Regions from separate parts of the Neisseria sp. P0008.S010 genome, predicted to be linked through region 1. Evidence: predicted binding sites of a transcription regulator. Region 1 holds the regulator's gene; each other region holds the start of a gene.
What was found. Region 1 encodes FNR, which switches genes on or off when oxygen is low (the NO sensors DNR and NnrR bind a similar motif). Its sites were predicted from a motif close to TTGATNNNNATCAA; they were not measured.
Positions count from the first base shown of each region.

Region 2: a site for FNR is predicted at 2,297-2,310, ahead of ACTHSL_RS05700 (FeoA family protein). Genes of this name have one in related genera too.
Region 3: a site for FNR is predicted at 1,138-1,151, ahead of ACTHSL_RS05780 (bacteriohemerythrin). Genes of this name have one in related genera too.

Region 1 is NZ_JBQCVA010000044.1:3,678-7,141, forward strand. Features, by position in the region: gene ACTHSL_RS10055 (OmpA family protein) at 1-418, opposite strand, end outside; gene ACTHSL_RS10060 (LysR substrate-binding domain-containing protein) at 857-1,807, shown strand; gene fnr (fumarate/nitrate reduction transcriptional regulator Fnr) at 1,852-2,586, opposite strand; gene hemN (oxygen-independent coproporphyrinogen III oxidase) at 2,721-3,464, shown strand, end outside.
Region 2 is NZ_JBQCVA010000015.1:29,695-33,158, reverse strand. Features, by position in the region: gene feoB (ferrous iron transporter B) at 1-1,648, opposite strand, end outside; gene ACTHSL_RS05700 (FeoA family protein) at 1,822-2,088, opposite strand; gene ACTHSL_RS05695 (NAD(P)H-hydrate epimerase) at 2,406-3,032, shown strand; gene ACTHSL_RS05690 (replication-associated recombination protein A) at 3,105-3,464, opposite strand, start outside.
Region 3 is NZ_JBQCVA010000015.1:44,673-48,136, reverse strand. Features, by position in the region: gene ACTHSL_RS05785 (carbon starvation CstA family protein) at 1-857, opposite strand, end outside; gene ACTHSL_RS05780 (bacteriohemerythrin) at 1,221-1,829, shown strand; gene purE (5-(carboxyamino)imidazole ribonucleotide mutase) at 1,968-2,456, shown strand; gene tmk (dTMP kinase) at 2,743-3,366, opposite strand; gene ACTHSL_RS05765 (site-specific recombinase) at 3,407-3,464, opposite strand, start outside.

The DNA.
Region 1 (3,464 bases):
ACAAAGCTTGGTTGTATTGCTCTGAACCCATAAAGTCAGTATGACCTTCAACACGAACAGCCTGAACATTAGCATCAGACAAACGGGCAGCCAGGTTATTCAAGGTTTCAATAGCCTGAGGACGCAGATTGTCTTTATCGAAGTTAAACAGAGTTTTAGCTGACAAAGAAACGGTTTCGTCTACATATTCAGGGGCAGCAGGAGCCTGGGCAACTGCATCACCACACTCTACGCGACCATGGGCTGCTTTATCGAAATAAGTGTTTTTCCAGCATTCTTCGTAATTGTTACGAACAATTTCTTGAGACTCACGGCTAACGGTATATCCGTGTTTGGTATGCGGCTCGCTGGCGGCAAGAGTATTGGCCGAAGCAATAGCGGCAACGATTAATGCACCTAATTTAAGCTGTTTGGTCATTATTATTCCCTCATCAAAGATTGTTAATGCAATGACCCAAAGACCATTACAAAGCACAACATAACAGGCCGCTGAACTTAACGGCAACCAGAATATCTAAGGTCGTACTATAAAAAAACCCGACACAAACTGTCAATATCCCATTAAAAATTGCCCGAAGGCCGCCTGCTTCCTAGCTGTGCATCATGCCGAAAAATCAATTCCGTGTCATTCATTTACTGGTGAAAGTACTACTCTTGCCACTCCCAGTTGCACAAAAGCAACAAGAAATTACATCTTTGGATAATCCCAATCTGTTTTACGCCCTTCTCCCAATTCGCTGGCGATTTACCAAAATAATCGCCGCAAGCAGTCATTTCTTAATTTAAGTTTGTTTTTATGTTACATTCACGCTCTCAAAGCAGCCCTACCCTTTCATCCGAATCATTCTTCAACATTATGAAATTACAACAATTACGTTACGCACTTGAAGTTTACCGGCATAATCTGAACGTTTCCGAAGCTGCCGAGGCCCTGTTTACTTCTCAGCCCGGCGTATCAAAACAAATACGGCTACTGGAAGAAGAACTGGGCATTCAGATTTTTATCCGTAGCGGCAAACGGATTATATCCGTGTCACAACCAGGCAAGGCTGTGCTACAAACGGCAGAGCGCATCCTCCACGACATCCAAAACATCAAAAACATCGGTTATGAGTTTACCAAACAAGATAACGGCGTTTTAACCATAGCTACCACGCATACTTTGGCTCGCTACATATTGCCGCCCATCATTGCGGAATTTATCGGCATGTATCCCAAAGTCAGCCTGAATATCAAGCAAGGGACGCCTTCCGATATACAGCAAATGGTTTCTGAAGGGAAAGTCGATTTCGCCATCACGCCGGAGCTGCCCGAAACAATTGAAGAATTACGCAATATTCCGTGTTTCCGCTGGCATTACGGGCTTATTGTTCCGAACGACCACCCCCTTCTTGACCACAAAGGCGCACTCACCCTCCCCCTGATTACCCAATATCCTTTAATCACCTATGAATTTGCCTTCAACCAAGGAACCAATATTGTCCGTGCATTCCATAAGGCCGACATACCGCCGCCGAATGCCGCTCTTTCGGTTGCAGACAATGACGTGCTTAAAACTTATGTCAAACTCGGTCTCGGCATTGGGATTATGGCCAAAGCGGCCTACGAACCGAAAACCGATTCGGATTTGACCTTAATTGACATCTCGCAGCTGATTGAACCCTGCTATTCCGGCCTGTTATTCCGACCGGACAGCTATTTGCGCGGATATATCTATGACTTTATCGGCTTATTCAATCCAAGCCTGACGAAAGAAAGATTGGACCAACTGTTGTACGCGCCGGTTATCGAAGATTTTTCCATTTAAAACGACAAACAAAAAACACAGAACCCAAAAGTTCTGTGCTTTTTTCAGACGGCGTGAGAGCCGCCCGACACCATCTGATTTAACATTTCCGGCTTCAGCAGCCTGATGTGCTTATGCTCAACCACAATCAACCCTTCCTGATGAAATCTCGATAACGTCCTACTGACCGTTTCCAGCTTCAAACCCAAATAGCTGCCGATTTCCTCGCGGGACATCCTTAAAATAAAATCATTGGCGGCAAACCCCCGATGATGCAGACGCTGCGACAAATTCAGCAAAAACGCCGCAATCCGCTCTTCCGCCCGCATATTGCCCAGCAACAGCATCACGCCCTGATCACGAACAATCTCCCTGCTCATCAAGCGGAAAAAATGCGTTTGAATGCTCGGGATTTCCTTACTCAATGCCTCCATATGCCCGAAAGGCAACTCGCACACCTCGCTGTCTTCCAGAGCCACTGCATCGCAGCTATGGGAATGCGTACAAATGCCGTCCATCCCAATCAATTCGCCCGACATAAAAAAACCGGTAACCTGATCCCGACCGTCTTGGGAGGCAACCGTTGTTTTAAAAAAGCCGGTACGTATCGCATACAGCGAATGGAAGGATTCACCCGAACGGAATAAAAACTCCCCTTTTTTCAACCTGTGGCTCTGTTTGATGACCGTATCCAACTGCTCAAACTCATCCGGCCGCAAACCGACAGGCAGGCACAACTCGCGCAGCGAACACGTCGAACAGAGTGTTTTCATCGGTTGTAACAAAGTGTGTGCACCCATGTAATATATCCTTATTGTTGTATGCCAGACAAACTGTATACAATTCGGTCTTGACTCACATCAAGGCGTATCCGCCAGCTTTATGCGATTCTAACAAACAACTACAAACTTGACCAATATCAAACCTTACCCTCATGAAAATTATCCGAATTTCTAACGACGAACAACCCGAATTCGACCGGGAACTCATCGCCTCGCTGCCCGCCAGCGGTCCGCGTTACACTTCCTACCCGACGGCAGACCGCTTCCATAAAGATTTTAACGAGCAAGAATACATCCGAACATTGGAACTGCGGCAGGCAGGCGCGTTGAACAAACCCCTGTCGCTCTACATCCACATCCCCTTTTGCGACACCATCTGCTACTACTGCGGCTGCAACAAAATCATCACAAAAGACAAAACCCGCGCCGACGAATACCTGAACTACCTCGAACGCGAAATGGACTTGCTCGCCCCGCACCTGAACGGCAAACAGCCTTTGGCGCAACTCCACTTCGGCGGCGGCACGCCCACCTTTCTTTCAGACGGCCAACTCGACCGCGTATTCGCCATGATACACCGCCATTTCAATCTGCTTCCCGACGGCGAATACTCCATCGAAATCGACCCGCGCAAAGTCAGCCGCGAAACCGTCCTACATCTTGGCAGGCTGGGCTTCAACCGCATGAGCGTCGGCATACAGGATTTCGACCCCAAAGTGCAGCAGGCCGTAAACCGCATCCAAACCGTCGAAGAAACACGCACCGTCATTGATGCCGCCCGCGAAGCCGGTTTCAAATCCGTCAGCGTAGATTTGATTTACGGCCTGCCGCACCAATCGCTAGAAAGCATCAAACCCACCATAGACACCGTATTGGGCCTGGCCCCCGACCGTCTC
Region 2 (3,464 bases), on a different contig from region 1:
CGTTTTGTACCGCGTCTTCAGACGACGCGCTGACGGAATAGACCGTACCCAGCGCGGCAACGACGACTTCACGCGCGGCGATGCCCGGAATCATGGCGATACACATTTCCCAAGTGAAGCCGATCGGAGCGAACAGCGGCTGGATGGTATTGCCGATCATGCCGGCGAGGCTGTAATCGATTGCGGCCCCGGTCGCGCCTGCGGGCGGTTGAGGCCAGCTGACCAAGCCCCACAAAACCACGGTCAGCGCGAAGATAATCGTACCGGCGCGTTTCAGGAAGGCTTTGACCCTGTCCCACAGGCTGGTGATGATGTGTTTGAAGTTGGGCGTACGGAAGGTCGGCAGCTCCATCAGCAGGGGGAATTGCTGCACGTTGCCTTTGACTCGTGCCAAGCGTTTCATGATATATGCCGCCAGTGCAGCCGACAGGATGCCTGCGAGATAGAGGACGAATAGCGTCAGCCCTTGCAGATTGAAGATTCCGCCTACTGTGCGGTCAGGAATGACGGCGGCGATAATCAGCGCGTACACGGGCAGCCGCGCGGAACAGGTCAGCAGCGGGGCGACGGCGATGGTAACGAGGCGTTCGCGCGGGTCATTAATCGTACGCGCCGACATCACGGCGGGGACGGCGCAGGCGAAACTCGACAGGAGCGGGATGAACGATCGTCCGGACAGGCCGCTTTTCGCCATCACGTTATCCAGCAGGAACGCCGCGCGCGGCAGGTAGCCGGAATCTTCCAAAAGCAGGATGAAGGCGAACAGAATCGTAATCTGCGGCAGGAATACCAACACGCTGCCCATACCAGCAAGTACGCCGTTGACGAGCAAGTCGTTGAGGATGCCCGGCGCCATGTTTGCGCCGACCCATTCGCCCAGCGCGGTAAAGCCGCCTTCAATGGCGTCCATAATCGGCGCCGCCCATGTGTAAACCGCTTGGAACACCATAAACAGGATGACCAGCAGCATAATCATGCCCCAGACGGGGTGCAGCACGATGTCGTCGAGTTTTTTGTGCCATGCGGGCAGCGTCATCTGCGTGCGCACTACTTGTGCCAAAATCGATTCGACTTCTTGATAAAGTTTGTCGCTATCCAGCGCATCGAGCGTGCGTTCGGCAGAGGCGGGGCTGGCGGGGAAAGAGCGTTTGCGCGGCAGCTTGGCCACGGCTTCGCGCACTGCCTGTACGCCCGACGCGCTCACTGCGACTGTTTCCAAAACAGGTGCATCCAACAACTCGCTCAGTTTAGCGGCATCGATATTCAAGCCCCTTCTTCGGGCAACGTCGCTCATGTTCAGCGACACCACCATAGGCAGCCCCAGCGTTTTCAGTTCCAAAATCATGCGCAGGGTCATCCGCAGGTTGGTCGCGTCGGCAACGGCAATAATGGCATCGGGCGGAATGCCCATCTTGCCCACCATTACATCTTTCGCCACCGCTTCGTCGGGGCTGGTCGTGCGCAGGCTGTATGTGCCTGGCAGGTCGATAATGCGGACGGCCTCGTCGTCGAGGAAGGCACCCTCGCGCTTATCGACCGTTACGCCCGGATAATTGGCCACCTTGGCATGTGAGCCGGTCAAACCGTTGAACAAAACGGTTTTGCCGCAGTTTGGCGCGCCAATCAAGGCAAAATAGCTTAGTTCCATGAATTGAACTCTCCTTTTTTTGATTGCTTTGATAAGTTTGAAGTCGGATTTGGGGAAAAGGCTTTGAAATTGTGTTTTCAGACGGCCTAAGGCCGTCTGAAAAGGATGGGGCAATCAAATTGATTTTACCCTTGCCGCATTTTCGGAGTACGAAGCATGCCTGTGTACGGCGGTCAGCCGTCAATCACATGGCACATAATTTTTCCCGCTTCTTCCTGCCGCAACGAGAATTGCGACTGGTTGCCCAGCCGCACGGCAAACGGACCGCGTCCGAATCCGCCGACGGCAATCACCTGCAACGGCATCCCGCTTGAAAAGCCCAAATCGGCAAGGCGGCGCGTAACCAGCGGGTCGAGTTCGCCGAAAATCGGATTGGCGACAATAGAATCAATGTGCGCGACCGCGCCTTTACTGAGTTTTGATAAAGGTATGGTAGACATAGGGGGTTTACTTTCGGTGTCGATTAAAAAAACAAACGGCCTGGAAAGACGAATCCGACGCGAGGAAGGATAAGGATATATCCCGCCGCCCGCTCCCGCAAAAGAGATAATTTTAATTATTTGCTGCTTTATTTCGCTATGATAATAAATCTTGTTAATAAAAAAATCAAATCCAAGAGCTGCCAAAACCCTGTTTTCAGACGGCTTCTTGCGGCAAATCAAAAAAAGGAATGATTCGTCGGAAAAGCAGGGGAGCACTATTGATGGGATTTCCGTTTTGATGTTTCATAAAACAGTGGAGACAAAAGGAGCAAATGATGAAAATCTACACCGCCGCAGAAATGCGCGAACACGAACAAATGGCCGTCGACAAAGGCACGACTTTCGAGCAACTGATGGAAAACGCGGGACGAGCCGCAGCCGCCGACCTGCTGCGAAGGCGGCCCCAGGCCGGGCGGGTGCTGATTGTGTGCGGCAAAGGCAACAACGGCGGCGACGGCATGGTGATGGCGCGGATACTGCAGGCGCACGGCTGGCGGGCGGACATCCTGTTTGCTGCCGGAGAAAAACTATCCGAACTGGCGGAATTAAACCGCGGCCGGCTGCAAGGTTTGGACGGCATAGGCTTGATTGCCGCCGAAGACTTGGCAGGCCGTCTGAAAACAGGTTACGATGTGATTATCGAAGGCATCTTCGGCACAGGCTTCGGCGGCAGGCTGCCCGCCGGCATCGCCGCAATCTGCCGCCTGCTGAATCAATCGGACGGCCTGAAAGTCGCGCTGGACATCCCGACCGGGCTGAACTGCGACACGGGAGAAGCAGATGCGGATACCTTCCGTGCCGATTTAACCTACACCTTCGCCGCCTACAAACCGGCGCACCTGGGCGGAAACGGTAAAACATACTGCGGCGAAATCGTCTGTTTGGACATCGGTATCGATTAAGGCCGCGCAATATGACAGAGGCCGTCTGAAGATTGTTTTTCAGACGGCCTCTGCCCTATCTCGCGTTGTTTTTTATTCTTTCAACGCTTCTTCATCCAGAGATTTCAACCATTCCAGCTTTTCGCCGATTTTGATTTCCAGCCCGCGCGGGACGGGTTGGTAGAAATCGGGTTCCTCCAAGCCGTCGGGCATATAGCTTTCGCCGGCGGCGTAGGCGTTCGGTTCATCGTGGGCGTAACGGTATTCGCGTCCGTAGCCCAATTCCTTCATCAGCTTGGTCGGGGCGTTGCGCAGATGGACGGGCACTTCGTCGCTGGCGTTTTCTTTGACGAAGCGGCGCATTTGGTTGTATGCCTTGTAGCCTGCGTTGGATTTCGCGGCGGCGGCAAGGTACAGTACGGCTTGCGCCAGCGCGAGTTCGCCTTCGGGCGA
Region 3 (3,464 bases), on a different contig from region 1:
TTCAGGAAGGTAGAGAGATAGTCGCGCGGAGTCAGCAGCAACCAAACAGGCAATACCGAAGCCACGAAACCGTAAATCATAATCGCCCAAGTGAGCTGGATACCGTCAAGGTCGAACCAGTGGCCGACGGAACTGTGCGCCACGTCTTCGCCATATATCACGGCCAACATCAGCAGGATAAAGCCGACGATGGAAATCTCGCCGATTTTGCCCGGGCGGATATAGCGCGTGTAAATACCCATAAACAGCGCAATCGGCATGGTGGCGGCGATGGTGAACGTACCCCAAGGGCTGTGAACCAAGGCTTTCACCACAATCAGCGCCAACACCGCCATGATGATGACCATAATCATCAAAATACCGATGGACGCAATCACGCCGGGCACGGTGCCAAGTTCTTGTTTTACGATATCGCCCAAAGACTTACCGTCACGGCGCATGGAGACGAACAAGACCATCATGTCCTGTACCGCACCGGCAAACACTACGCCGAAGATAATCCACAGCGTACCCGGCAGATAACCCATTTGCGCAGCCAGTACGGGACCGACCAATGGGCCTGCGCCCGCAATCGCGGCAAAGTGGTGGCCGAACAATACGCCTTTGTGTGTCGGCACATAGTCCAAACCGTCGTTGTGCCGCTCGGCGGGCGTGAGGCGGTTCGGATCAAGCTGCATCACGTTTTTGGCAATGTACAGGCTGTAGAAACGATAGGCAATGCAGTACACCGATATGGCGGCGGTTACCATCCATATCGCACTGACATGCTCGCCGCGGCTGACGGCCAAGGTAGTAAAGGAGGCTAGGCCGACCAAAACCACAATGCCCCATATAAGGAACGTTTTCAGCGATTTCATGGTTGAATCCTTAGAATATATAAAATTAAGCACAAAGGGCCTGAATGATGACACCGGGCAAACAACCGCCACACAGTGCCTTTATGTGAGGAGACTAAAGATGGTAGTGTGAAGCCCGCTTATAAGATTAACACAAAAACGACAAAATATGCGGCAGACTTAACATATCGAAATCATAAATGCTTTAAATCAGCCCGATTGTGTCAATCTCATTCTTAAGCAGCCTGCACCCTCCCATTCAGGCCGTCTGAAATGATGCGCTTCATGCCGGCTATATTCTTTGACTTAGATTAAGCCGCAAAGTACTTGCATCATTACAATACCGCCCTCACTGGGAAAACCATCAGAACAGGAAACAATAAAATGAGCTATTTCGACTGGACTCCGGATCTCGACACCCACATAGAATTGGTGGATGAGCAACATAAAATCCTGGTCCGCTGCATTAACGAACTGCACGAAGCCAATCAACGCAAGGATTTCGAGACGGAGGGAAAAATCATCGAAGACCTAATCCGCTATACGGTCGAACATTTTTCCGATGAAGAAAAACTGATGGACGATGCCGGATATCCGCTCAGCAAACAACACAAACAAATCCATCAGCGTTTTGTCGATAAAGTCAGGGAAATCCAACAAAAACAGCGCGAAGGCGAAGATATCGGACAAGAATTGCTGGGCATACTGCACAACTGGCTGTTTACCCATATCAGCCATCACGACAAAGGTTTCATCCCCGCCGTGCAAAAATATTTGGCCGCCAAATCCTCTTACGACGAATTGGAAGCCGAAGCAGCGGTTCGGGCAGCCTTTCAAAATCCGCGCCGCACACAAAATCCGACCATTTTCCCAGCTTTTATCGACGACGATGCGGCCGATGCCAACCATTCCGGCAACAATAACGCGCAAGAATCGGAAGACATTTTTTCCAAAGCACGGCAAAATATCAAAAATTTGAAAATTTGGCGTTAGAACCGGCGGCGGGGCGGACTGCGGAGCATTCCGGCAACGCCTGCCGTTTTTGAAACGATACCCGTTTCAGGCAAAATCAAAACCAGCATCCTCAGGGTTTGAAACCCTGCCCACCCATCAAACGATTAAGGAACCACCATGGCAAAAATCGGCATCATCATGGGCAGCAACAGCGACTGGCCCGTTATGCGGCATGCCGCCCAATTTCTCGAACAATTCGGCATTACCTATGAGGCGCGCGTCGTTTCCGCCCACCGCACGCCGGACTTGATGTTCGAATACGCAGAAACCGCACGCGAACGCGGCATTCAGGCCATCATCGCCGGAGCGGGCGGCGCGGCCCACCTGCCCGGCATGGTGGCGGCAAAAACCACCCTGCCCGTACTGGGCGTACCCGTGCCGAGCAAATATCTGAGGGGCGAAGATTCCCTCTTGTCCATCGTCCAAATGCCCAAAGGCATACCCGTCGCCACCTTCGCCATCGGCGAAGCGGGAGCGGCAAACGCCGCTCTGTTTGCGGTTTCCCTGCTGTCCAACCACGATCCCGAACTGGCGGCCAAGCTGGCCGATTTCCGCGAACGGCAGAAACAGACCGTTTTGGAAATGGAACTTCCTGCCGAAGAATAAACTTGGCGGCAATCAATAATGAGGCCGTCTGAAAAGAATATGGCGGCTTCATCTGCTTTTGATGCCTGCATGAATCATACAAAGCTTGTCTGCCTCATATCGGCGGCATCTCAGACATTAACCTCTTCAGGCTGAGAGAATCCCACCCCATAGCAACCATAAAACAGATTTACCGCACAAAAAAATGCCGAAATCATGAATCAATCATGAATTCGGCGTTTTTTTATCGCGCAAACAACCACTCGATTCAAAAATCAAACGGCCGTACGACAAGCATCCGCTGTTTTCAGACGGCCTCGAAATGCGCCTGCAAGGCCGCTTCCACCGCCGCACGCACTTCTTCCCTGCTCCGGTTACTGTCGATGACGCGGTAACGTTGCGGATGGGCGGCGGCACGGTCGAGATAAGCACGGCGCACGCGGGCGAAAAACTCCGCCTCTTCCTGTTCGAAACGGTCTTTCTCGCGCGAACCGGCAATACGTTCGAACGATACCTCAAGCGGCACGTCCAGCAGCAGGGTCAGGTTCGGACGCAAGCTGCCCTGCACCCAGTTTTCCAACACTTCGATGTCTGCCGCCGGAATACCGCGCCCGCCGCCCTGATAGGCGAAGGTGGCGTCGGTGAAACGGTCGGAAACGACGTGGATGCCTTTATCCAAAGCCGGTAGTATCACGTCTTCCAAATGCTGGCGGCGGGCGGCGAACATCAGCAGGGTTTCGGTACGCAGTCCGACCCGGCTGTCGGGCGACAGCAGCAGGCGGCGCAATTCCTCGCCCAAAGGCGTACCGCCCGGCTCGCGGGTGAACAGAACCGGCATTCCGCGCCGTTCAAACCATTCGCGCATGGTCGCCAGATGGGTGGATTTGCCCGAACCGTCGATGCCGTCGAGTGTCAGAAATTGTGCTTGCATGGTTGTGCCTCGCTAAATGGATTTGCTTTTTTCAGACGGCCTATCCGCCGTTTTTGTTTTCTTTTACTGCTTTTTGGATTTCGGAGGCCGTCTGAACA